DNA from 4 places in the Paenibacillus sp. FSL L8-0436 genome. Region 1 is predicted to be linked to each of the others. Evidence: riboswitches for the same ligand, from Rfam matches in the RefSeq annotation. Region 1 holds a riboswitch; each other region holds the start of a gene.

Region 1 (6,548 bases):
GGTAAGAGATCCAGGTTCAGAATGCAGCGTAAAGACTGGATCTGGATGCTGGCTATTACTGCCGTCTACGCAGCCCTGGCTCTTTACCACCTGGGCTCATCAAAAGCTCCCGAAACCTTATGGGAACCGGCTGCCAGCGGCGAAAGCTTTTATGCCGATCTGGGCCAGAGCCGCCAGTTGGAGCGTGTCAACGTATTTGGAGGTGTCGGGACCGGTAAATTCAAACTGGAATTCAGCCAGACGCCGGATGCCTGGAGCAGTCCGCTCGATGTGAATGAGGATGTCGGCAATGTATTCATCTGGAAAAGCCAGCCGCTGAACGTTGCGGCAAGATACGTGAAGCTTACGGTGACTTCACCGGGCTTTACCTTAAATGAAATGGCCTTCTACGAGCAGGGGGGCGGAAAAAATCCGCTTCCGGTTACAAGTGTCACCCCGGATGCCGGTGCAGCGCCAAAAAGAGGCGTCCCCTCCAACCTGTTTGACGAACAGTCAATCATACCGGAAAATACAGGTTTCATGAACAGCACCTATTTTGATGAGATTTACCATGCACGGACAGCTTATGAATACACGCATGGCATCGTCCCTTATGAGAATACCCACCCGCCGCTCGGCAAGCTTCTGATTGCTATCGGCATGGAGGTATTCGGTGTTAATCCGTTCGGCTGGCGGATTATCGGTACTTTGTTCGGAATCGCTATGCTGCCGCTAATCTATATCATGGCGTTGCGTTTGTTCAAAAAGAGCATTTACGCCGCCCTTGCCGCGGGACTGTTCGCACTGGATTTCATGCATTTCACGCAGACGCGGATTTCTACAATTGATGTATACGGCGTATTCTTCATCATGTTAATGTTCTATTTCATGCAGCGGTATTTCACGATGAATTTCTACCGTGTTCCGCTGCGCAAGACACTCGTCCCGCTGTTCTGGTCCGGATTGTTCTTCGGCATCGGCGTCGCCTCCAAATGGATTGTGCTCTATGGAGGAGCCGGGCTGGCCATTATGCTGGCGCTCGCCTTATTTGAACGCTATAGGGAACATAAGGCCGCTGGGCGTGTGCTGGCAGAAGGCAAATTAAGTGACCAGGAGCTCAAGGACGCCTGCCGGACGGCAGATAGTTCCTTCTGGAAGAACACCATCGTTACGCTGGCCAGCTGTGTTGTATTCTTTGTAGTTATTCCTGCCGTTATCTATAGCCTGTCCTTTATCCCTGCGCTGTCCGTAACAGCCGACGGGTTTACTGTAAAAGGCTTGATCGATGCGCAAAAGAATATGTATAACTACCACAGCCAGCTTGTCGCCACGCATCCGTTTGCTTCCTCCTGGTGGGAGTGGCCGTTTATGAAACGGCCGGTATGGTTCTTCAGCGGCGGCGAAGGATTGCCGGAAGGCAAGGTAAGCAGCATAGTCACCATAGGCAATCCGCTAATCTGGTGGACCGGGATCTTCGCGATGCTGGCTACGGTATGGCTTACCGTAAAACGGAAAGACAAAAGCATGTACATGATCTGGATCGGCTTTTTCTCGCAGTATGTCCCTTGGATGCTTGTACCGCGTGAGACGTTCCTATACCATTATTTTGCGATGGTACCGTTCATGATTCTTGCTATTGTATATATCATGAAGCTGTTGGACAGCAAATATCGGGAAGCTAGGTACATCCGGTATGCATACGTGGCTGTCGCAGCGCTGCTTTTTGTACTGTTCTATCCGGTGTTATCGGGAATGGTGGTTGACAAAGAATATGTGACGGATGTGCTGCGCTGGTTCCCTTCCTGGGTATTCTAGGAGGGGAGCGCGTAATGCTACAAAACTTTTAGGAGGAACAAAGGTGAAAGCCAGATACAGTGTAATTGTCCCCATGTACAATGAGGAAGAAGTTATTCAATATACGTATGAGCGGCTTAAGCAAGTCATGGACGAATGCGGTGATACCTATGAACTGATCTTCGTTAATGACGGGAGCCGGGATCGCACAGCTGAGATCATGAGTGGAATCAGCAGCAGCGACGAGCATGTTAAGCTGATTGACTTCTCCCGTAACTTCGGCCATCAGGTCGCGATTACGGCCGGAATGGACTATGCGCAAGGCCAGGCTGTTGTGGTGATTGACGCGGATCTTCAAGATCCGCCCGAGGTCATTTTGCAGATGATTGCCAAGTGGAAAGAGGGCTATGAGGTAGTTTACGCCAAGCGGCTGAAACGGCATGGGGAGACTATTTTCAAGAAAGTGACCGCCAAGCTCTTTTACCGTCTGCTCAGCAGCATGACTAGTGTGGAGATTCCCACCGATACAGGCGACTTCCGGCTCATCGACCGTAAAGTATGCGATGTGCTGCGCGGTCTCAAAGAGAAAAACCGCTATGTCAGAGGTTTGGTAAGCTGGGTCGGCTTCCGGCAGACGATGGTGGAATATGTGCGGGAGGAACGTTTTGCAGGTGAAACCAAATACCCGCTGAAGAAAATGATCCGGTTTGCGGTTGACGGCATCACCTCATTTTCACATAAGCCGCTGAAAATAGCCTCATATGTAGGCTTCTTTCTCTCCTTCTCCAGCTTTGTGTATCTGTTCTTTGTATTGTTCCAGAGAATCTTTTTCACCTCATGGACGGTTCCGGGCTGGGCTTCCATCGTCGGTGTGAATTTGTTGTTTAACGGCATCGTGCTGATGCTGCTTGGCGTAATAGGTGAATATATTGGACGGATATATGATGAATCCAAGGATAGACCGCTGTATATCGTGCGTGAGACCAAGGGTTACCGGGGCGGGGAGCATGAGGAGCGGCAAGAGGACAATGATTATGGCAGATAGGAAGCTGAATGCGGGATTTATCCAGTTTTTAAAATTTAATGCTGTAGGCTTACTGAATACGCTGATTGATTTCGCCGTATTTACCTTGCTGCATTCTCTGGGTATGATGAACACCCCGGCACAGATTATTTCTTATAGCGCAGGGACAGCGAACAGTTTCTTTTGGAACAAGAAGGTGACCTTTAAGGATAAGAGTCAGACTAGCAAGGACAGTTTTGACCGTATGCAATTAGTCCGATTCATCATACTGAACCTGGTTGTACTGGGGATATCAGTGCTGCTGATGCATCTGCTAACGGACAAATTTGGAGTTCAGGTGCTGATTTCCAAAGTGCTGGTTACGTTCGTCACCGTCATTATCAATTTCTTTGGCAGCCGTAAATGGGTATTTTAAGTCAGATGTCGGGCCGTGGAGTTTCTTTATCTAAAAGATCGGGGGGATTTGATGCGTAAGTTTTCCTATTTGATCATAATTGCAGGAGTTCTAGTCATGCTGTATCCAAAAGCGAGCGAATGGTATAACGACCGGCAGCAAGAGAAGCTGCTGAAGGAGGCTGAACAGGCTTATAGTGAGCTGGCCCCTTCGTCAGAGCCCGATCTGAAAAAACAGTATGCCGAGGTCACTGCACTGCTGGCAGAAGAATCAGCTGGGGATGAACCAGCGCAGGCTGCCGAACCGGCAGAGCAGGAAATAGAGGTCGGCGGCAAAGTGACCGGAATTATCACAATCGACAAAATCGATTTGAAATTGCCCATATTGGAAGGGGCGACCAAAGCCAACATGAAACATGCCGCAGCCCATATGAAGGAAACCGCTCCAATCGGTGAAATAGGCAATGCTGCCATAGCTGCACACAGGTCTAGGACTGCAGGGAGATTATTCAACAGACTGAATGAAGTAAAGGTCGGAGATACCATTTCCGTCAAGACAAGCGATCAGGAGTATAAATACGAGGTTTATGATATCTCGATTGTTGAGCCTACGGATGTGTCTGTACTGAACGGGAATAAACAAGATAAAATCCTTACCCTCATTACATGTGATCCTTTGGTAAATCCGACCCATCGACTGATTATCCACGCTAAAATTATAAAAATTTAAATGAATTAAGTAGAAATCTAGTGATTTAGGTCTTGTAACTAGGCATTAATATGATACTATATAACTATAAAAGCTAAACACGATAACGGCAAACCTATCGAAAGGTAGGGACGCAAAGCTAAAGGGCCTTCCCGGTAAGGATGGCAGCCAGCTACCGAATGAAGAGGCTTTTTTTGTTTGTTCTTAAGATGAGTCTAGTATATTCCAATAGTAGTAGACAGATAAAGCTTAAACGATAACGGCAAACCTATCGAAAGGTAGGGACGCAAAGCTAAAGGGCCTTCCCGGGTATGGATGGCAGCCAGCTACCGAAAGGGGTTTTATCCATGAAGAAGTTCTATTATATGTTCTTGACCTTGTTCGTCCTGGTTACTTCAGTTCAAGTAAGTACAGCTAACGCTTCCAGCGTAGAGTCAGACTGGTTAAATACATCGCAATTGAGCCAAGGGGTTGTCCAAGTTTCCTATGATGTTCCCAAGGACAAACGTATCAAGCTCATGATTACTAAAGACAATAAGAGCTACTCTTATAACTTATATGCCTCCAAAGCTACAGAAACGTTTCCACTGCAGCAGGGGAATGGCGCTTATAAAGTGTCAGTCCTAGAGAACACCAGCGGCAACAAATACAAAGTACTTTCTTCCGAAACCGTAGACCTGAGCATGAGCAACACCAACGCCGTATATTTGAGTTCCGTACAGAATGTGAAATGGAATTCTTCCGATAAAGCAGTACTGAAAGCTAAGCAGCTTACGCAAGGGCTGACCACTGATGAAGCAAAGGTACAAGCTATCTATAATTACATCGTGGCGAATGTAAAGTACGACTACACCTTAGCGGCTAATGTTACGCAGGATTATATCCCGAACAACGACAACACACTCGCTAGTAAGAAAGGGATTTGCTACGATTATGCATCTTTGTTCGCCACCATGCTCCGCAGTGAAGGAATTCCGACAAAGCTGGTAATGGGCAATACGAGTTATGTATCTGTATATCATGCCTGGAATGAAGTATTGCTTAACGGCAAATGGGTAACGATTGATACGACAGTGGACGCCGGATTGGGTAAGAACAAAGAAACAGGCTTCACCAAAGCGTCGAGCAAATATACAGCAGCTAAGATCTACTAATCCAATAGAATGATGATTACCCTAAGATAACCCGCTTAATATTTAAGCCGGTTATCTTTTTTTTGTTTAAGGGGTTGCTTTTTTATATTGATGTGGGGTATTATAGGTAAGCGTTGTTAGAGCGCACCCAAGTAAATAAGGAATGGCTGAAAAGTTGTTTCAAAAAAAGCTTGCGTTTCTAAATCAAACGTGATATATTATAAGAGTTGCTGGTGACGAGATAATCGACACTCACAACGAGCTTGATCTTTGAAAACTGAACAACGAGTGAGTATGGAAATCACGCAAGTGAGATCCAAAATGGATGAGTTTCACAGCGTATTTATACGCTTTGGAAATTTCATCTTGAGAATGTAAATTCTCGTCAGATGTTTCAAATTGAGCAATCGCTCTTTCTAAATACCAATTTGGAGAGTTTGATCCTGGCTCAGGACGAACGCTGGCGGCGTGCCTAATACATGCAAGTCGAGCGGAGTTATGAAGGAGCTTGCTCCGGATTAACTTAGCGGCGGACGGGTGAGTAACACGTAGGCAACCTACCTCTTTGACTGGGATAACTACCGGAAACGGTAGCTAATACCGGATAATTCCTTTGTTCACATGGACGAAGGATGAAAGGCGGAGCAATCTGCTACAAGGAGATGGGCCTGCGGCGCATTAGCTAGTTGGTGGGGTAACGGCTCACCAAGGCGACGATGCGTAGCCGACCTGAGAGGGTGAACGGCCACACTGGGACTGAGACACGGCCCAGACTCCTACGGGAGGCAGCAGTAGGGAATCTTCCGCAATGGGCGAAAGCCTGACGGAGCAACGCCGCGTGAGTGATGAAGGTTTTCGGATCGTAAAGCTCTGTTGCCAGGGAAGAACGTCCGGTAGAGTAACTGCTACCGGAGTGACGGTACCTGAGAAGAAAGCCCCGGCTAACTACGTGCCAGCAGCCGCGGTAATACGTAGGGGGCAAGCGTTGTCCGGAATTATTGGGCGTAAAGCGCGCGCAGGCGGCTATTTAAGTCTGGTGTTTAAACCTTGGGCTCAACCTGAGGTCGCACTGGAAACTGGGTGGCTTGAGTACAGAAGAGGAAAGTGGAATTCCACGTGTAGCGGTGAAATGCGTAGATATGTGGAGGAACACCAGTGGCGAAGGCGACTTTCTGGGCTGTAACTGACGCTGAGGCGCGAAAGCGTGGGGAGCAAACAGGATTAGATACCCTGGTAGTCCACGCCGTAAACGATGAGTGCTAGGTGTTAGGGGTTTCGATACCCTTGGTGCCGAAGTTAACACAGTAAGCACTCCGCCTGGGGAGTACGGTCGCAAGACTGAAACTCAAAGGAATTGACGGGGACCCGCACAAGCAGTGGAGTATGTGGTTTAATTCGAAGCAACGCGAAGAACCTTACCAGGTCTTGACATCCCTCTGAATCCACTAGAGATAGTGGCGGCCTTCGGGACAGAGGAGACAGGTGGTGCATGGTTGTCGTCAGCTCGTGTCGTGAG
Region 2 (6,548 bases), 430 kb from region 1:
TGGACAATCCGCTTTTGGAGCCAACGATGCGCCAGCTTCATCAAGGCTTCACTGAAAATATCTTCGTAACGGATATCCGCAGTGCGGAAATGATCAAATATGCATCGAACGCTTTCCTGGCAACCAAAATCTCTTTTATCAACGAGATTGCCAATATTTGTGAAAAAGTGGGAGCTGATGTAACCGAAGTGGCAGAAGGCATGGGGATGGACCGGAGAATCGGCTCAAGCTTCCTGCAGGCCGGAATTGGTTATGGAGGCTCCTGTTTCCCGAAAGATACCAATGCGCTGATCCAGATCGCAGGTAACGTAGACTATGAGTTCAAGCTGCTGAAATCGGTGGTTGAGGTGAATAAAGGACAGCGGTTTATGATTATTTCCAAACTTCATGAGTCGCTAGGCAGCCTGCGCGGCGCGGTTATCGGAATTTGGGGGTTGGCCTTCAAGCCGAATACCGATGATGTACGCGAGGCACCTGCCCGGGAAATCGTCGAAGCGCTGGTAGCGGAGGGAGCTACAGTGAAGCTATATGATCCGATTGCCGCCGATAACTTCAAAATGCAATACGATCATCCGCAGCTCCGCTGGTGCGGCCTGCCGGAAGAGGCGGCAGAAGGCAGCGATGCCGTATGCCTGCTGACCGACTGGAGCCAGTTCAAGGATATCGACCTGCATCGCTTGGCGGGCAGTATGCGCCGCCAGGTTCTGATCGACGGCCGCAACGTCTACTCCAAGGAGCAGATCGAAGGCACCGGCCTGGAGTACCATTCCGTCGGACGCCCGCAAATGGGCGGACTGAGCGGGTATTCGGCCAGCGTGGCTGGTGCGATCTAAGCCTCAAGCTTGCTCTGCTAAGTTCCCAGCTCTGTAAAGCACTTCGCTCTTACCTGCCGCCAAACAAGCGGCGATGCCGGATCTTTTAGCAGGGTGCTTCGCCTGCGGGTGAAGCGAATAGTTAGGCTGTTGGCAGGTACGGAGAGGAATTTTGGAACTGTAGGAGCGAATGCGTCCGCCTGAAAGCTTTCCGCAGGAAAGCTCGCTTCGGAAGCCTATGCAGTCTGCGGATTTCCACCGTGAACAGCGGTATAAATCAAGAAATCTGCAGACAACAGCGGCCGAAAGTCCAAACATTCCTTGCAGTGACTCTCATAACAGCTAAGTCTTATGCTTTTCACGTTTGAAGCAACCAATAACAATCCGATATTTTCGCGTCAACACATAATGAGGAGGGTTCCATATGAAACTGGTACTTCTATCAGGCGGTTCAGGTAAACGTCTCTGGCCATTGTCTAACGATTCACGTTCGAAGCAATTTCTGAAGGTACTTGAGAGTCCGACGGGTGAACCGGAATCCATGGTGCAACGGGTATGGCGGCAGCTGGAGGAAGCTAATATGTCGGGTTCGGCTTATCTGGCTACCGGCCGCAGCCAGGTGGAAATGATTCAGAGCCAGCTTGGCAGCGAGGTGCCCATCATCGTTGAGCCGGAACGCCGCGATACGTTTCCGGCGATTGCCCTGACAGCAGCCTACCTGTATTCCATGGAAGGCGTTTCGCCAAGCGAGACCGTGGCCATCCTGCCGGTCGATCCTTATGTGGAAGCCGCCTTCTTCGATACAGTTGTGCAGCTTGAGCAAACGATGCAGGAGAGCGGAGCGAACCTGGCGCTGATGGGTGTAGTACCCGAGCATGCTTCAGAAAAATACGGATATATCATTCCTACCAGCGCTGAGGCGGGAGCAAGCGGCTATCTGCAGGTAAGCCACTTCCAGGAGAAACCTGACCGTGAGCAGGCCGAGGAACTGATCAGCCGGAATGCCCTCTGGAACTGCGGCGTGTTCGCGTTCCGTCTGGGTTATCTGCTTGATATTCTGCAGCGCAAAGGATTGCCGCTGAACTACGAGGAACTGCAGAAGCAGTACAAACTGCTTGCTTCCATCAGCTTTGATTACGAAGTGGTGGAAAAAGAGGAGAAAATCGTTGTTCAGCCTTATGCCGGATTCTGGAAGGATTTGGGCACCTGGAACACGCTGACCGAAGAAATGAACAGCAACCACGTGGGCAAAGGGTTCGTGACGGCCGATTCCGAAGGCACTTGCCTGATTAATGAGCTGGATATTCCGATTACGGTGATCGGCGCGAAGGATCTGATTATCGCTGCCAGCCCGGACGGGATTTTGGTTACCCATAAAGCGGAGAGTCCGAGAATCAAGGAAGTGCTGAAGTCTTTTGAACAAAGACCGATGTACGAAGAACGCCGCTGGGGCCATTATAAGGTCATAGATTATGTGAAATACGATGAGGGAAATGAAGTGCTGACCAAACGGATTTTTATCGAAGAGGGTAAAAATATCAGTTACCAGCTGCACCATAAACGCAGTGAAATCTGGACATTTGTCAGCGGTGAAGCAAGCATTGTGATTAATGAGAAGATGCATAATGTGAAGGCAGGAGATGTGGTGCGTATACCGGAAGGCACCAAACATGCGATCCTTGCGCTGACGGATGTAGAGTTTATCGAGGTACAGACCGGTTCGGAACTGGTGGAAGAGGATAACATCCGCATCACCTTGGATTGGGAAGATATAGCTTTGCAACAGTTTATCTCTTAGGCCTAAATAATCTATTTAACCAATTTTTACAGATCCAAAACAGGTATTTAGAACCATTTATTAATTTATTTTTATTAATGCTCTAAATAAAAACTTCATAGGGACGATACTTACGGTAAGAGGGATAAATCCTTCCAAAACGACAAAGGCAAACCTAATCGAAAGATAGGGACGCAAAGCCATAGGGCCTTCGCAAGAGTGGCAGCCTGGCTACCGAAAGGAAGATCATTTTGAAAACTTACCGTAAGTCTCGTCTGCTGTCCGCCTTGCTGTCTCTTGCCGTATTGTTAACCGCTGTGCCTTTAGGATTTGGGCTGTCGCCTTCAACCGCAGAAGCCTCATCAAGCACAGCAGTGCCGGTTAATCCGGACGCTTCAGCCGAAGCTGTCAAGCTGCTTAGTAACCTCTATTCCATTACCGGAAAAGGGATTATCTCTGGACAGCACGATTATTTGGAGAGCCCGGATGAATTCAGCAACAAGTTGAAGGGAACAAGCGGAGAATATGCTGCTCTTCACGGATATGAGCTTGGCGTAATTAGCGGCCAGTCGGAGAGTACAGCTGCATCGCAGCGCAAGAATGTGATGAACAGCGCGATCAACTGGTACAAGAACGGCGGCATTGTCGTAATGACCTTTCATCAGAATCTGCCCGGGACTGCCTACCTCTGGTCCAATGTGCAGAAGCCGCTCAAACAAGAGGAATTTAACAAGTATGTAACGCCGGGCACGGCAGAATACGCCAGCCTGATCACGGATCTGGATAAAGTGGCGGTGTCGCTCAAAAGCTTGCGGGATGCAGGCGTTCCTGTACTTTGGAGACCTTATCATGAAATGAACGGCGACTGGTTCTGGTGGGGGAAGAAAAGTAATTTTGCTGAACTGTGGAATATTATGTATGACCGTTTCGTGAACGTTCATCAATTAAACAATCTGTTGTGGGTATGGAACCCCAATGCACCGAATGCCTGGTCTGATCCTTATGCGCTGACCTATCCGGGCGCAAGCAAAGTGGATGTTCTTGCAGCAGATATATATGATAACGACTATATGAATAAGTATTATGACAGTTTGCTTAGTCTGGCTGCCGGTAAACCGATAGGTATTGGTGAAAACGGTGAGATGCCCAGCACGGCCAAACTGAAGCTCTCCCAGAAAAATTTCGTTTTTATGATGAACTGGGGAAAAATGCTCTATGAGAAAAACAGCACAACTACGATTAAGAGTTTCATGAATGATAGCTATACACTGACCCGGAATAAATATAAGAGTTGGAGTGCACCAGCCGCTGCGCCAACACCGACAGCAACACCAACGCCGACAGCAACGGCAACACCAACGGCGACACCAACGCCGAAGCCGACGGCAATGCCAACGCCTGACTCTAATGATTCAGTGGAAGCGCCTGTGGTGAGCGGACTTAAGGGAGAGTACTTCAAAAACATGACGCTTTCCGGTACGCCCGCCTTGGTGCGCAATGATGCATTGCTTAACTTTAACTGGCGCCAGGGTTCGCCGGATCCTTCAATCGGTATAGATTCCTTCTCCGTCCGCTGGACCGGTCAAATCAAGCCAACGTATAGTGAGACTTATCAGTTTTTTACCACTTCGGATGACGGTATCCGCGTTTATATTAACGGTAAAGCTGTCATTGACAGCTGGATGAAACAGAGCGGAGCCGAGCGTACCGGAAGCATCGCTTTAACAGGCGGTCAGTTGTACGACATCAAGGTCGAGTATTACGAGAATGCCGGCGATGCGAATATCCGCTTAATGTGGCAAAGTCAAAGCCAAGTCAAAGGGACGGTTCCGGCCAGCGCATTGTTTGTGAATGCCGGGGCAGCTGCTGCCAGCCAGACAGAATTGGACAGTACACTCAGCCTGGTTGCAAAACCGGTTTTAGCGGCGACAGCAGCACCAGCCGCAACAGCAACAGCAACAGCAACAGCAACACCGACGCTTGCACCAACACCGGTGCCAACAGCAACAGCAACGCCGACACCTGCGCTGACAGCAACACCAACACCGGTGCCAACAGCAACACGGACATCTGCGCCAACACCGGTGCCAACAGCAGCACCGACGCCAGCAGCAACGCCAACACCGGTGCCAACAGCAGCACCGACGCCAGCAGCACCAACACCGGTATCTACGCCAGCATCAACACCGACAGCAGCACCTGCTGAGAATGGGCTAAAAGCAGAATATTTCAATAATATGCTGCTGTCAGGCACTCCGGCACTTGTACGTAACGACGCCATTCTTGATTTCAATTGGCGTCTAGGCACCCCGGATCCTGCAATCGGCATCGATTTCTTCTCCGTACGCTGGAGCGGCAAGATTAAGCCGCTCTACAGTGAAATGTACACAATCTATACTACTTCAGATGACGGCATCCGCGTTTGGGTCAATGACAGTCTTGTGATTGACAGCTGGATGAAACAGAGTGGAACCGAACGCATGGGAAGCATCAGCCTGAATGCCGGGCAGCTATATGATATTAAAGTGGAGTATTACGAGAATCAAGGGGATGCCAGAGCGCGTCTAATGTGGGAAAGCCCAAGCCAAGTGAAGGGTACTGTTCCTGCTAGCGCCCTGTTTCTTCCTTCCGCTTCCTAAGCAGAGCGACTGGTTAGCTTCTGTATTCACCGGCGGGTGCTGGTTAAGACGTTACAATTATAATTCCTAAAGTCCACTCTTAGTGGCCCTGCTTATCAGCAGGGCTACTAAGCTATAGCCCCCATTTGGCCTCGGGATGTATGAACCTGCATAGGGAACGCATCCTGTGTGCCGTGGCGGCATTTCGCTGGAGAAAGGAGATTACGATTTGAACACTTACCGCAAGTACCGCCTGTTTAATACGATTTTACCTCTTATATTAATATTTTCCCTGCTGCCCTGGTCAGAAGCGAGGAGTCTTCCGGTTCCCCGGACGATAGTTACACCTGCTGCTGCCATCACTCCCATCAATCCCTCAGCTTCCGAGGAGGCTGCCGATCTGCTCAGCTATCTGGTTGATCTTGGAGGCAAGGGAATGATATCCGGGCAGCATGACTATTTGGAGACCCCGGATGAATTCAACAATAAGCTGAAGCATGCAAGCGGACAATATGCCGTATTGCATGGTTATGAGCTGGGAGCGATTAACAACCAGCCGGAGGGCACCATCGTGAAGCAGCGCCAGAATGTCGTGAAGAGTGCGATCAAATGGCACCAGGGCGGCGGAATTGTGGCGATGACCTTCCATCAGAATTTGCCGGGCACCTCCCCGGAATGGGCTAATGTGCATATGAGCCTGAGCCAAGAGGATTTTGATGCTTATGTTACGCCGGGCACCCCGCAGTATAAGAACCTGATTGCTGAGCTTGATGATGTAGCCGAATATTTGGGAGACCTGCGCGATGCGGGAGTGCCTGTGTTATGGCGCCCTTATCATGAGATGAACGGCAACTGGTTCTGGTGGGGGCAGAAGGACAACTTCACCGAACTTTGGGATATTATGTATAACCGTCTGGTGAATGTTCACAAGCTGGACAACCTCCTGTGGGTATGGAATCCGAATGCGCCTAATGAGTGGTCGGATGGCTATGAGCCATATTATCCCGGTGCCGGGAAGGTTGACGTTCTGGCGGCGGATATTTATAACAATGACTATAGACAGTCTTATTATGAGAAGCTGCTGAAGCTGGCCGACGGCAAGCCGATCGGGATCGGTGAAAGCGGAGAACTGCCAGACCCGCTCATATTGTCCCGAACGCAGAGTAAATGGGTATATACCATGACATGGGGGAAAATGCTGACCGAGAAAAATAACCTCGAACAGATTAAGAACTTTATGAGCGATGATTATACCGTGTCGCGGGATGATTATAAATTAACGCTGGTCGGTAAAAACAATAACCCGGCCCCGGTATCGCGAACCGGATTAACGGGAGAATA
Region 3 (4,502 bases), 1.7 Mb from region 1:
CTTAGCTGTGCACTGCAATCTGTACCTCGAAACCGTCCGGATCCAGTACATAAAAGAACGATATGCGTGGATTCGGCGTGATCGGACCACGCGCTACCGGGATACCCTGGCTTTTGAAACTCTCTATTGCCTCATCCAGTGACGCCACCTCGAACCCAATGGACACACCGCATTCCGGCTTCAGAGCCGGGTCGCTTCCCTGAATAAGCTCGATCTTGGGCTGCCCCTCCGTGCCTAACATAACAATCTGTCTTCCTCTGCTCTCAAATCTGCGGTCAATCGGAAGTCCCAGAATGCTGTGATAAAAATTAAGGGATGCCTCCAGATCCCGCACCCTGAGCGTAATCCAATTCATGCTCAATATCATGTATCCTATCCCCTTTTTGTGGATTTTCTATTTTGTTCATTATACGCTATTTTGGGGCAAGCATGTTTCCAACAATCCGCAGACTCTGCTTTCGGGTAACGAATCTGGACAACTGTGCTCCGAGGTAATTTTGCGAGCCTGGAACAGTGTATATCTTCTTTTTCGCGAGTGAGCGCAGCGCAGTCTCAACTACCTGCTGTGGAGTTGCTTTCTTCCCGACTGAAGCATCCTCAGTCCCCACGACGGTGAAGAAAGCTGTATCGGTAGAACCGGGGCAAAGTGCAAAGAACTGGACTCCACGGTCACGATTCTCCCACCATAATGCGTCTGTAAAGGACAAGACAAAAGCTTTGGTTGCCCCATACACAGCCATATAGGGGAGCGGCTGAAATCCTGCGGTGGACGATACATTGATCACAGTACCAGAGCTTCTGCGCAGCATATCCGGCAAGAATAAATGAGTCATATTTACGACGGCAGCAACATTCAACATAATCTCCTCATGCTGCCGCTGACCTGAGATTTGCTCGAACCTCCCATGAGTGGCAAATCCGGCATTATTGACCAGCAGCTCAATCTCAAGCTTCAACAGCTGGCATTGCTGGAACAATTCGCTTGGTGCACTTGCTTCCGTAAGATCCATAGCTATGACTTTGACTTTGATGTTATAGCTTCTTTCGAGTTCCGCTGCCAAGTCATCGAGTTTGTTCTTAGATCTGGCTACGAGAACCAGATGGCTTCCTTGTTTAGCCAGCTGTATTGCGAATTGTTCGCCAATGCCGGAAGAGGCACCCGTGACTAGCGACCATTTTCCTTGAATATTCATAAAATAACTCCTCCTATTAAAACGATGTATTCGTTAAGAAACAGTGTTTCCTATTGAAATCATAGTAACCTGCTGGCTGGAGAAAGTCAAACCTTCTTTTTTTAAAAATTTGCAAGAAGATATGTGTATGTAGGATTGACTTTGTGGAATCGACTGTATAGAATGCGTGGTATATGATTGGAAACTGCGTTTCCCGAGAATAACAACATAACTAAAGAAGGCGATTAAGTTGAATGAACCTAACAATTTTGCTGACGCAAGCAATAGAAAGCTGACAACCTACCAGGAAGCCCGCTTACAGAACACAGCTAGTCTTCGTCAACTCGTAGTTGATGCAGCAGCCTTTATTCTTCAGGAAGAAGGGCCGGAAGCTGTCACCGTGCGAAAAGTAGCTCAGAAGATGGGTTGCTCGACCAAGATCATCTACAGTCTGTTTGCTAATAAAGAAGGTTTAGCCCAGCAATTATATCTGGAGGGCTGCAAAATACTCTCGAGCGAATTTGAGAGTGCTTCACAGTCAGAGGATCTGCAGCAGTATTTAATTAATCTGGCAGAAGTGTATTGGGAATTTGGCCAGCGCTATACCAGCTACTATAAATTGATGTTTGGGGGAGCATTTGCAGATTTCAAACCGGATGAGCAGAGCATGAAAGGCACTGTTACTGCTATGCGGCGCTTGTTATCCGTGATTGTCAGCGCTCAAGAGCAAGGCCTAATTACTGGTGATTCAAATGCGGAATTTATTGTAGGTACGATTTGGTCCTCTCTTCACGGAGTGATTCACCTGCACATAGGAGGACATTTGGGAAGTGTCGCAGCGTCGCACGCAGTGTATAAAGGAACGGTAGCTCTGCTTGCAAGCTCACTGTTTGCACCTGCAGCCGCAGCCAAGCATTTAAAGCAGGAGTAGTTAGTGAAATCCTTTATATAAGGCCTGGGTTCGAATCCTGAGAGTCTATAACACAATTAAACGGCAGAGATGCCGTTTTTTTGTTTCTAAATTTGTTATAAATCTTTACAAATGCCGAAGAACGAAGCCTATTTCCGAAAAAAAGGAAAAGGTATATAAGTAAGGGAGAACTAGAACTTATTAATTTTATAGGGATAAATTCCGATAAAGAAAGAGTCCTGTACAACTAAAGTCACACCTGCATACCCATAACGGGACAGAAAAAACCGAGTTTGAAACAAAGGCAAATCCGTACGAAAGTCGGAGACGCAAAGCCACGGGTCTACTTCATCCAAAGGAGGATGTTAAGACAGCCGGGCCGCTCAAGGCACTTGGTTTTTTGGCGTGCCTACAAATAGCGCTGGGGGAGAGAAGTAAATGAGGTTTAGAAGGAAAGGGAAGTTTTCGCGGACGGTTGTGTCCGCAGTGGCGGTGAGTATGCTTGTGGGCCTGTTTAGCGGAGGCCTTAGCATGAAGCAGGTTTTGGCTGCCGGGACCGATCCGGGTAGAACGGACTATAACGTATCCGGCAACCGGATCGTATGGCTGGAAGCAGAGGCTGACGGGGTGAAGCAGGTTCACGCGATGAATCAGGCCAGTGGTGCCAGCACTGTTCTTACATCGGGTTCATCTGCCAAGGATGCGCCTTATGTGAGCGGCAACGTTGCAGTGTGGGCCGACAAAGGAACAGAGCAGGAGTCTTCACTGAACTGGGATATTTACACTGCCGATCTTGAGACGGGTACACGAAGAAAGCTTAACAAACAGTCTGGCACATATGGCAATCCGACTACGGATGGAGTCGGTGTGGTTTGGTACGAGCGCAAAAATTACGGCAGCATGATCTATCATGATCTGGCTACGGGCGTTGAAGCCGACCTCGGCGAAGGACGTTTCCCGGTGCTGGCCGGCGGCAATGTAGTGTATAAGAATGCCCGTGACGGGGGGCTCAGTCTGCTCCATTTGAAAAGCGGGGCTACGCGTGCACTGGTTAGTCTGGGCGGAGCAAGCTATGTGGACTGGTTTGTTTTTAACGGCAGCGATGTACTGTTTAAGCAAAAAAATGGGGCTTCCGAGAGCAAATATGTGATTCTGAATATCAAGGATCTGACTGCTCTGCCTGTGGATCTCACCGAGATGAAGCCTGGAGGAACCCAGTATGCCTTCATGTCGATAGGTGAAGGGCAGGCAGTTTTTCAAGAGGAGAGGGACGGTGCTGCCACATTGCAGCAAGTGAACCTTTCTACATATGCAGTGAAATCACTGCCAGCAATAGAGCCCGGAACGAAGCTGATCGGCATTACCGGGGATAAACTGCTTTACAGCAAGAAGGATGATTACATAGAGTCGATTGACCTGAAAGAAGGATCAACCCCTCCGAGTCCGGGAGCCACTCCAAGTCCAGGGGTAACCCCAACCCCAGGAACGACTCCAGCTCCAGGGACAACCTCAAATCCAGGTGCAGTTCCAAATCCAGGCGCAGATCCGAACCCGGGTTCAGCCCCGGAAGTGAAGACCCCTGTAGTAACCGGAGCCAAGGACAGTCAGGTTATCGGAAGTGCTGGAGGTACTTTGTCTGTACTGAATGGCTGGGCACGGCTGGAGATTTCAGCAGGAACCTTCCCTGACAATACCACTGTAAGCTTGGCCCAAGCTGAGCTGGAGAAAGAAGTACTGCTCGACGCAACCGGCAAAAAACTGCTGAAGGCAGGTTCAGCGTGGCAGGTGCAAGCGAGTGCTCCGTTCCTGATGCCGGCCAAGCTGACGGTAGGGTACCCGAAGGAAGCGCCTTGGACGACAGGCCGTGAGAAGCTTGGAATCTATAGCAACGATCCGGCAAAAGGCATATGGAACTATATTGGCGGAGTGACTGCGGCGGAAGACGCCGTTGTTCAAACCGGAATTACAGCTTCCGGACTATATGCGGTAATGCTGCGCGGAGCTGAATTCACAGATATGTCAGGCCACTGGGCGCAGCAAGCTGTAGAGGTGCTAGGGGCTAGGGGGATTGTGAACGGGATGAACGGAACCGCTTATGCGCCAAAAGGGATCCTGACCCGGGCTGAATTCACCAAGCTGCTGGCAGCAACTCTTGGATTGCAGCCGCAGCGGCCGGAGACACCGGCTTTCCGTGATGTTTCAGCTGCGAACTGGTCCTACCCTTATGTGGAAGCAGCTGCAGCGGCAGGAATCGTAACGGGAGAAAGTGGACTTTTTCACGGTAATGATCCGCTGACCCGTGAACAGATGATGGTGATGCTGATGCGGGCAATAGACAGCACTATCGGCAGCCGGGCTTCTGCTGCAGAATCTGCCAAGCTTGAAGCTGAATTGGGCGGATATAAGGACAACGGCAGCGT
Region 4 (6,548 bases), 170 kb from region 1:
GTCTGGACTGTTATTGGCCCGAGTGTGATTCAATGAAAGCCTCAGCGTTTTCGTCTGCTGGTTTTTGCCGTTCTGCTCAGCAGCAGACCTACTCCGGCAATAGCGAGACCGGTAATATAATAAGGTGCCGGGCTGGCTTCGCCCGTCTGCGGCAGACTCTCGGCTGTAACCACTGGCCCCAGCGGAATTTCTTCATCAAGAATAATCTCTTCATCCGGTACCGGAGCAGGTACTGGATCAGTCGCTGGAGTAGTCTCCGGCGTTGGCTGCACAGGCGAAGGTGTGGTCACAGGGCCCAAAGGCAGCGGATCCTCATCAATCGTAATCTCCTGATCGTCATTCGTACCAATCACCGTTGGTGTCGGCGCTGGTGTCGGGTCTACTGTTGGCGCTACACTCGTCGGCGCTGGCGTCGGGTCTACCGTTGGCGTTACACTCGTCGGTGCTGGCGTCGGGTCTACTGTTGGCGCTACACTCGTCGGTGCCGGCGTCGGGTCTACTGTTGGCGCTACGCTCGTCGGCGCTGGCGTTGGTTCTACCGTTGGCACTACACTTGTCGGCGCTGGCGTTGGTTCTACCGTTGGCACTACACTTGTCGGCGCTGGCGTTGGTTCTACCGTTGGCACTACACTTGTCGGCGCTGGTGTCGGCGTTGGTATTGGTGTTGGCGTTGGTGTTGGCACCGGTGTTAGTGTTGGTGTTGATGTCGGCGCCGGTGTTGATGTCGGCGCCGGTGTTGGTGTCGGTGTTGGCACCGGTGTTGGCGTTGGTGTTGGCACCGGTGTTGGCGTTGGTGTTGGCACCGGTGTTGGCGTTGGTGTTGGTGTTGGCACCGGTGTTGGTGTTGGTGTCGGCACCGGTGTTGGTGTTGGTGTCGGCACCGGCGTTGGTGTTGGTACCGGCGTTGGTGTTGGTACCGGCGTCGGTGTTGGTGTCGGCGCTGGTGTTGGTGTCGGCGTTGGCACCGGCGTTGGCGCTGGTGTTGGCGTCGGCGTCGGTGTTGGCGTCGCCGTTGGTGTCGGTGTCGGCGTTGCCGTTGGCGTCGGTGTCGCCGTCGGTGTTGGCGTCGCCGTCGGTGTTGGCGTCGCCGTCGGTGTTGGCGTCGCCGTCGGTGTCGGCGTTGCCGTTGGCGTCGGTGTCGCCGTCGGTGTTGGCGTCGCCGTCGGTGTTGGCGTCGCCGTCGGTGTCGGCGTTGCCGTTGGCGTCGGTGTCGCCGTCGGTGTTGGCGTCGCCGTCGGTGTTGGCGTCGCCGTCGGTGTTGGCGTCGCCGTCGGTGTCGGCGTTGCCGTTGGCGTCGGTGTCGCCGTCGGTGTTGGCGTCGCTGTTGGCGTCGCCGTCGGTGTTGGCGTCGCCGTCGGTGTTGGTGTCGGCTTCGGTGTTGGTGTCGGGCCGACTGGCGGCACCGTTCCCTCAAAGGTATGATGATGCATCTGAATATAACCGCTGAATCCTTTTGCAATAAGGGTACCATGCAGCTCAGCACGGCTGAACGCCACAAAGGCATGCGGCGCTAACATGGTGCCTTCAATGGTTGTGTTCCCATTAGCTACAGAAGAAGCTTCGTAGAAGTTGAACAGCACATTGTGAGATTTGCCGTTCCACATTTGAAAATCCGGAATGACGACCTTATTCCCGCTTACATTGATAATTACCGTGGCATTTCCTGCAATGTTGAACTGGAGACCGTTGGTAACCGCCAAATCCGCAGCAGTCAAATGAATGACATTAAAGGAATCCGGAGCGTTAATCGTCATTTTCCCTCCATCTCTGACAAAGGGCTGCGTTTGTTTCAGAGCAGCTAGTTCACTCGAACGCTGAATCAAAAATTGCTCCTCAGCTTGAAAATCAATCGGATGATCCTGCCGCGTACCTCCTTTAAGATCAGCTCCTGAACTTTTCATGCTGCCTCCATACACAGAGGTGCCATAAACTGTTCCATTTGAAAAGTCGATGTCTTTGCCGGCGATAAACACATCTCCGCCCGCAGCATCCTTGGATACTCCATATCCCTGAAGAGTAATGTTCCCTGCAGCAGCAAGCCGTCCATGGATCTGGTCATTGCTTTGCGCGAAATCTCCAAAGATAAAGGCGTTAAAATTCCCGGCGACTCCCAGCACCGGTGTTGGGGTGTACGGCATACTTGCCGCCGCCTCTACATTGATCCTCGGATGAAGCATATTGCCGATGGTTAAAATCCCCGTCAGAATCAAGGCTACTGATCTTTTCTTCAACAACGATATGTACCTCCTATGTAACTATTCTATGAATGCACAGATTAGCCCGTAACAACAAAAAGACCGCCAAGAAGGGTTAGCTTCATGGCGGCCGGACGATCGTGGCACCTTTAGAGTGCTGTAGATTCCTGACTTTGCGTCCCGCTCTTTCGAACGGTTTGCGATTATACATGAGAAGTTGGTAACAGTTGCATTCTATGTAGTCTATGACTTTTGTTACTTTCGGACTAGAATCAGTCTATCTCTTCACCCCTCCGTTTGTCAATCTATTCCTTATTTTTTTTGATAGATTCTCTGAAAAAGTCCTCAATCCCGCATCGCATAAGGGTTTAGTTGTATTCACCAATCACATGAAACAAATTTTTAATATTAAAAATTAGTATATTCGAACCACTTTTCAACTTTTGTCGAAACGGCAAAAAAACTGTCGCCAGCTCTTGGCAGCAGTTTTTAGTCATTGTCAATTTACATAAGTCAGCGGGCAACAGCCGGACTTAGAATTTGTATATTTTATAACAGCTGAACCCAGCCGATCATGGACACCCATAGTGGAACACTTAGAAACAACCCGAACAATAATCCGCGGCGGAGACTTCCCTCATAATTCATCACAATTCTCCTTTTTAATAAGCTTTATTTTTCAATATTTATTATTTCAATTTTAATATAAAATAATTCTTATAATTATTTTGTGAATTATGTCACATTGTTTCAACTGTTTAGAAATTCCATTGATTAATTTTTGAATAATCGGTTAAAATACGAATATACGTTCTTATTAGAGGTGATTGAATTTATGCATAGAGCGGAGAGTAACGATAATACACTGGTCAAATCCTATATATTGCTTCCGCTGATTTTATCAGCCTTTGAACGGGATTCAGCCATTATGTCGACACAACTGCGGACCCCCGCCCCATACATGGATGTTCTCCGTACTGCTGCGAATGCGGTTACTGCCGATCTGAGGGATGTGCGCGCCGAAATGAGGAAACGCGGAGTTAAGGTCTATGAACAGCAGCGGCTCCAGGTCGGCATCGAGGCCAAATTTATATGCCGGGGATATCATGAACGGATGCTGCTGCTGGATGACGTCATCGCTGCACAGGCTGCTATCCATATGCGCAAATACCTGGGACTCGATATCTCCGGCTACCACAGCTATGAGGAACAGTACAAAATCAAATCCGGCCCTCAAGCAAGCCTATAGACTTTGGTGCGTTGAAGAAAAAAACAGGCCTCGCCATGGGAGTCGGCAAGACCTGTAAAGTACCCGCTATAAATTACATTAAAACCTTCCAATAGCCCAATGTGCCGAAAATAACTACAAGCGCCACGGGATATAGAATCCTCCGGCTTACCTTATCCTTAAACGTAAGAAATAAACATAACATGCAAAGCCACGCAATAAGAAGACTGCCCATTTCCTATGCATACGCTCCTTCCTGAACACCTGATTGGCTCCGGCAGAGATAAGATACACAAAGCCCTATATTTAAAAAGATACCCGGGCAGCATCCCATTCATACCTGTATTCCAACGAACCGCCGGTACCGTCATAATATTTTCCGTCTATCCAAATTAGACTTGCCGATTCTGAAATTCCATAAGCGCTTCACCGCTCCCTTTGCGGAACAGGATGCTCCCAGAAGCCCAGCCGGCCCTTGGCCGGAATGTTGTCCTCCAGCGGAGTGACGCCCGTCAGTTCCCAGGCAAACCGTCCCTCCCTATAATCTCCAAAGATATATTCGCTGCCGTAGGGCCAGCCTTCTTCAGCCATACCAGCTGTAACTTCATAACAGTTTATCAGCGATCCTGTCGCTATAATCACTCCGGCAGGTAAATTGTCCGCCGTAAGACCATGACGGGCGAGCACCGATCGGAAAGGCTCCCGTAAGCATACTTCCTTATCAATCTTCAAACCGGCATGAATGGCGATTTCACCCCGGTAAGCTGTTCTCCAGGAACGGGTCTCGAATGATTTTTCACCAAGAGCAATGAGCGTCGCCCAAGGCTGCCGTATAGTCAAACATCGCATAACATCCTGCCCCCTTTCTGCAACAAAGGAAAGGCGCAGCCCACCGGGAATCCGGAAAACCGCGCCGCATATAGTTTTTTTGAGCTGCTGGTGAAGGAATTCGCCCCCGGCTTAAGCATTATGAGCGTAACCCACACCTATCTGTAAGGTTCAATTAGGTTCTGTATAATCTTTGCGGCGCTTCACTTCTCATTATAAGGTTCAATAAGGTTTTGTAAAGTTCCCCCCCGACGGTAGAAGAAATGGAAGATGGCTGGCTGCCTATTCTAAGGTTAAGGCTCCGGCTTTGCTTGATGCTGCAACTTTTTCCAAATCAGCAAGTCTAACTAAAAAAAAGAAAAGGATGGATCAACTTGAAAAAAACATTATTTTTTGTTTTTCACTGTAATGTTTATCTTTTCAATCGGCGGTACAGCGAATGCTGCTAACCCCCTCAAACTAAATGTAAACGGGGCCGTACAGGATGAGCTAACTTCTCCTTTGGTCAGGAAGAACGTGAGTTATGTTCCTATTCGCACTGCGCAGTCTTTGGGCTATAAGGTGAGCTGGAACAGCAAATCCAAAACGGTTTTGGTTGTTGACCCGCATACTTCGGACACATTGAGCCTTGCCGTCGGCAGCGGTGTTGCGAGGATGAATGAGGAAAAACTAGAATTAGATACGCCGCCTTTTGTTGAAAAGAACACCGTTTATGTCCCGTTACGGTTCATGAGCGGAAGTTTCGGAACGCTTGTTCATTGGGATTCGAAGAATAACGGTATTGTGATTATTTCTCCAAATCCGGAGACTCAGAAAGAATTGAACAGCGGCGATCTGGCTAAAGCAAGGTTAGCCGTCATTGGTTTGCCGCGGGTTCAATTTTACTATTCCACTGTGCATCCGGAAGGCCCTATGACTAGTTTTATTTATACTGAAAATGACTATTCTAAGTGGTATTTCATACACAGCGATAGCGTTTATTATTACGAGTTAAAGAATGGATACATGAGCCTTGTTTGGGAAGGTCAGATGTCGGCTAAAACTCAGGAAAACTCGTCTAGTCCTTTGGCCAAATTTTTGGATACAGGCATAGATACTCTCTGGGGGGAGCAACCAAAATTAACGTCTAGACTCGTCTACTTTAAAGATAGAATATTCCCTTATGATGAAGGAGAATATGGAATTATTGGTTTGGATGGGTCAGTAGAGTTCTCTCATAAGGTTGTAAACCCTAAACAATTGAGTGACATTATCGTTAATTTCAAAGAAGAAAACCAATGAACTTTCCCTCCTTAAGAATGTAATACATCAAATAATAATTAATGGGCATTCGCCGTCAACAATGTAGGTTATAGTCCATAGACTGTTGTCAGGATGTATTTATCTGAGGAGGTATTATTTTATGGAAGCAAATAATTATCAACAAGTCGCTTGGAGTTGCATGAATAAGTACGTTGGTGTAACTACTACGGATGGTCAGTCTCATGATGGGTTTATTGCCCATGTAGACCAGGATTTCGTTACTCTTGCTATTCCCACAAATGAGATGTTTCAGGGTATGCCTGCGCAAAACTCTACCTACAGACAATTCGGGTTCCATCCAGGGTTTTTCCCCAGACGCCGCTTTATCCAGAGACGGATCCCTTTTGGCGCCATTACTGCTTTGTTCTTACTCCCGTTTTTTATTTAATGACAGGAGGGAGGGAATTCCCCTCCCTTCTCCTATGCCATTCCCTCAAAATAACTGTTGTCGTGTAACTAATATCCCCCGCTGTGCAATCTCTACATATTGTGGTCCCCTCTGGAATCCGTTTACTCATTCATCCTGACCGCCATAATCCCGCAGTTCCCAATGAGACAAGCTAGTGAAGGATGTATTACAACTCTTGGCGGCTAGCCGTCTCTAAATGATTGCCTCCCTGCGGACGAACTCTTCGGAATAGCTGCATACCATATCTCAAAAACTATGGGAGGCTAGATATATGACACGTTTACTCGATGCTCGGACTTCTCAAAACGCTAGCATTGCCGGCAGCATGAATGGCGCAGGATTGACAGCAAACCAAAATGTATTAATTGGCCAGATTGGATTAACCACTGCCGGATCTCAGGGCCCTATTAGGGAGTGCAGCTACCGATCCCATAGTTGCTTCAAACCGGCTTCAATTAAATCCCGGTGCAACAACACCTACTAATTTGTTCCCGCTTTACTTAATAGGCTCTGACTACAATCCGGCTCCAGCAGCTGAGATCATCTATTCCTTATTTGTGAACAGCACTGTAAACGTTAACCGTGT

Evidence for each region. A riboswitch is a leader RNA that binds a small molecule or an ion and turns the genes downstream of it on or off. The one in region 1 is predicted to bind cyclic di-GMP.
Region 2: it holds a riboswitch for cyclic di-GMP, as region 1 does, so the genes downstream of both, NSS79_RS05285 (PA14 domain-containing protein) here and NSS79_RS03340 (transglutaminase-like domain-containing protein) in region 1, are expected to answer to the same signal.
Region 3: it holds a riboswitch for cyclic di-GMP, as region 1 does, so the genes downstream of both, NSS79_RS11140 (S-layer homology domain-containing protein) here and NSS79_RS03340 (transglutaminase-like domain-containing protein) in region 1, are expected to answer to the same signal.
Region 4: it holds a riboswitch for cyclic di-GMP, as region 1 does, so the genes downstream of both, NSS79_RS02555 (collagen-binding domain-containing protein) here and NSS79_RS03340 (transglutaminase-like domain-containing protein) in region 1, are expected to answer to the same signal.

The regions. Positions count from the first base shown of each region.
Region 1 covers NZ_CP151955.1:709,685-716,232, forward strand. The annotation lists gene NSS79_RS03320 (phospholipid carrier-dependent glycosyltransferase) at 1-1,794, shown strand, start outside; gene NSS79_RS03325 (glycosyltransferase family 2 protein) at 1,838-2,818, shown strand; gene NSS79_RS03330 (GtrA family protein) at 2,808-3,212, shown strand; gene NSS79_RS03335 (class D sortase) at 3,309-3,920, shown strand; cyclic di-GMP riboswitch class I at 3,998-4,079, shown strand; cyclic di-GMP riboswitch class I at 4,151-4,233, shown strand; gene NSS79_RS03340 (transglutaminase-like domain-containing protein) at 4,247-5,053, shown strand; rRNA gene NSS79_RS03345 (16S ribosomal RNA) at 5,458-6,548, shown strand, end outside.
Region 2 covers NZ_CP151955.1:1,144,257-1,150,804, forward strand. The annotation lists gene NSS79_RS05275 (UDP-glucose/GDP-mannose dehydrogenase family protein) at 1-833, shown strand, start outside; gene NSS79_RS05280 (sugar phosphate nucleotidyltransferase) at 1,237-2,610, shown strand; cyclic di-GMP riboswitch class I at 2,748-2,828, shown strand; gene NSS79_RS05285 (PA14 domain-containing protein) at 2,841-5,228, shown strand; gene NSS79_RS05290 (glycosyl hydrolase) at 5,437-6,548, shown strand, end outside.
Region 3 covers NZ_CP151955.1:2,456,954-2,461,455, forward strand. The annotation lists gene NSS79_RS11125 (VOC family protein) at 2-367, opposite strand; gene NSS79_RS11130 (SDR family oxidoreductase) at 414-1,193, opposite strand; gene NSS79_RS11135 (TetR/AcrR family transcriptional regulator) at 1,423-2,103, shown strand; cyclic di-GMP riboswitch class I at 2,376-2,469, shown strand; gene NSS79_RS11140 (S-layer homology domain-containing protein) at 2,521-4,502, shown strand, end outside.
Region 4 covers NZ_CP151955.1:538,023-544,570, reverse strand. The annotation lists gene NSS79_RS02555 (collagen-binding domain-containing protein) at 42-2,231, opposite strand; cyclic di-GMP riboswitch class I at 2,318-2,407, opposite strand; gene NSS79_RS02550 (hypothetical protein) at 3,031-3,444, shown strand; gene NSS79_RS02545 (ASCH domain-containing protein) at 3,850-4,272, opposite strand; gene NSS79_RS02540 (copper amine oxidase N-terminal domain-containing protein) at 4,768-5,532, shown strand; gene NSS79_RS02535 (phosphatidylinositol kinase) at 5,654-5,941, shown strand.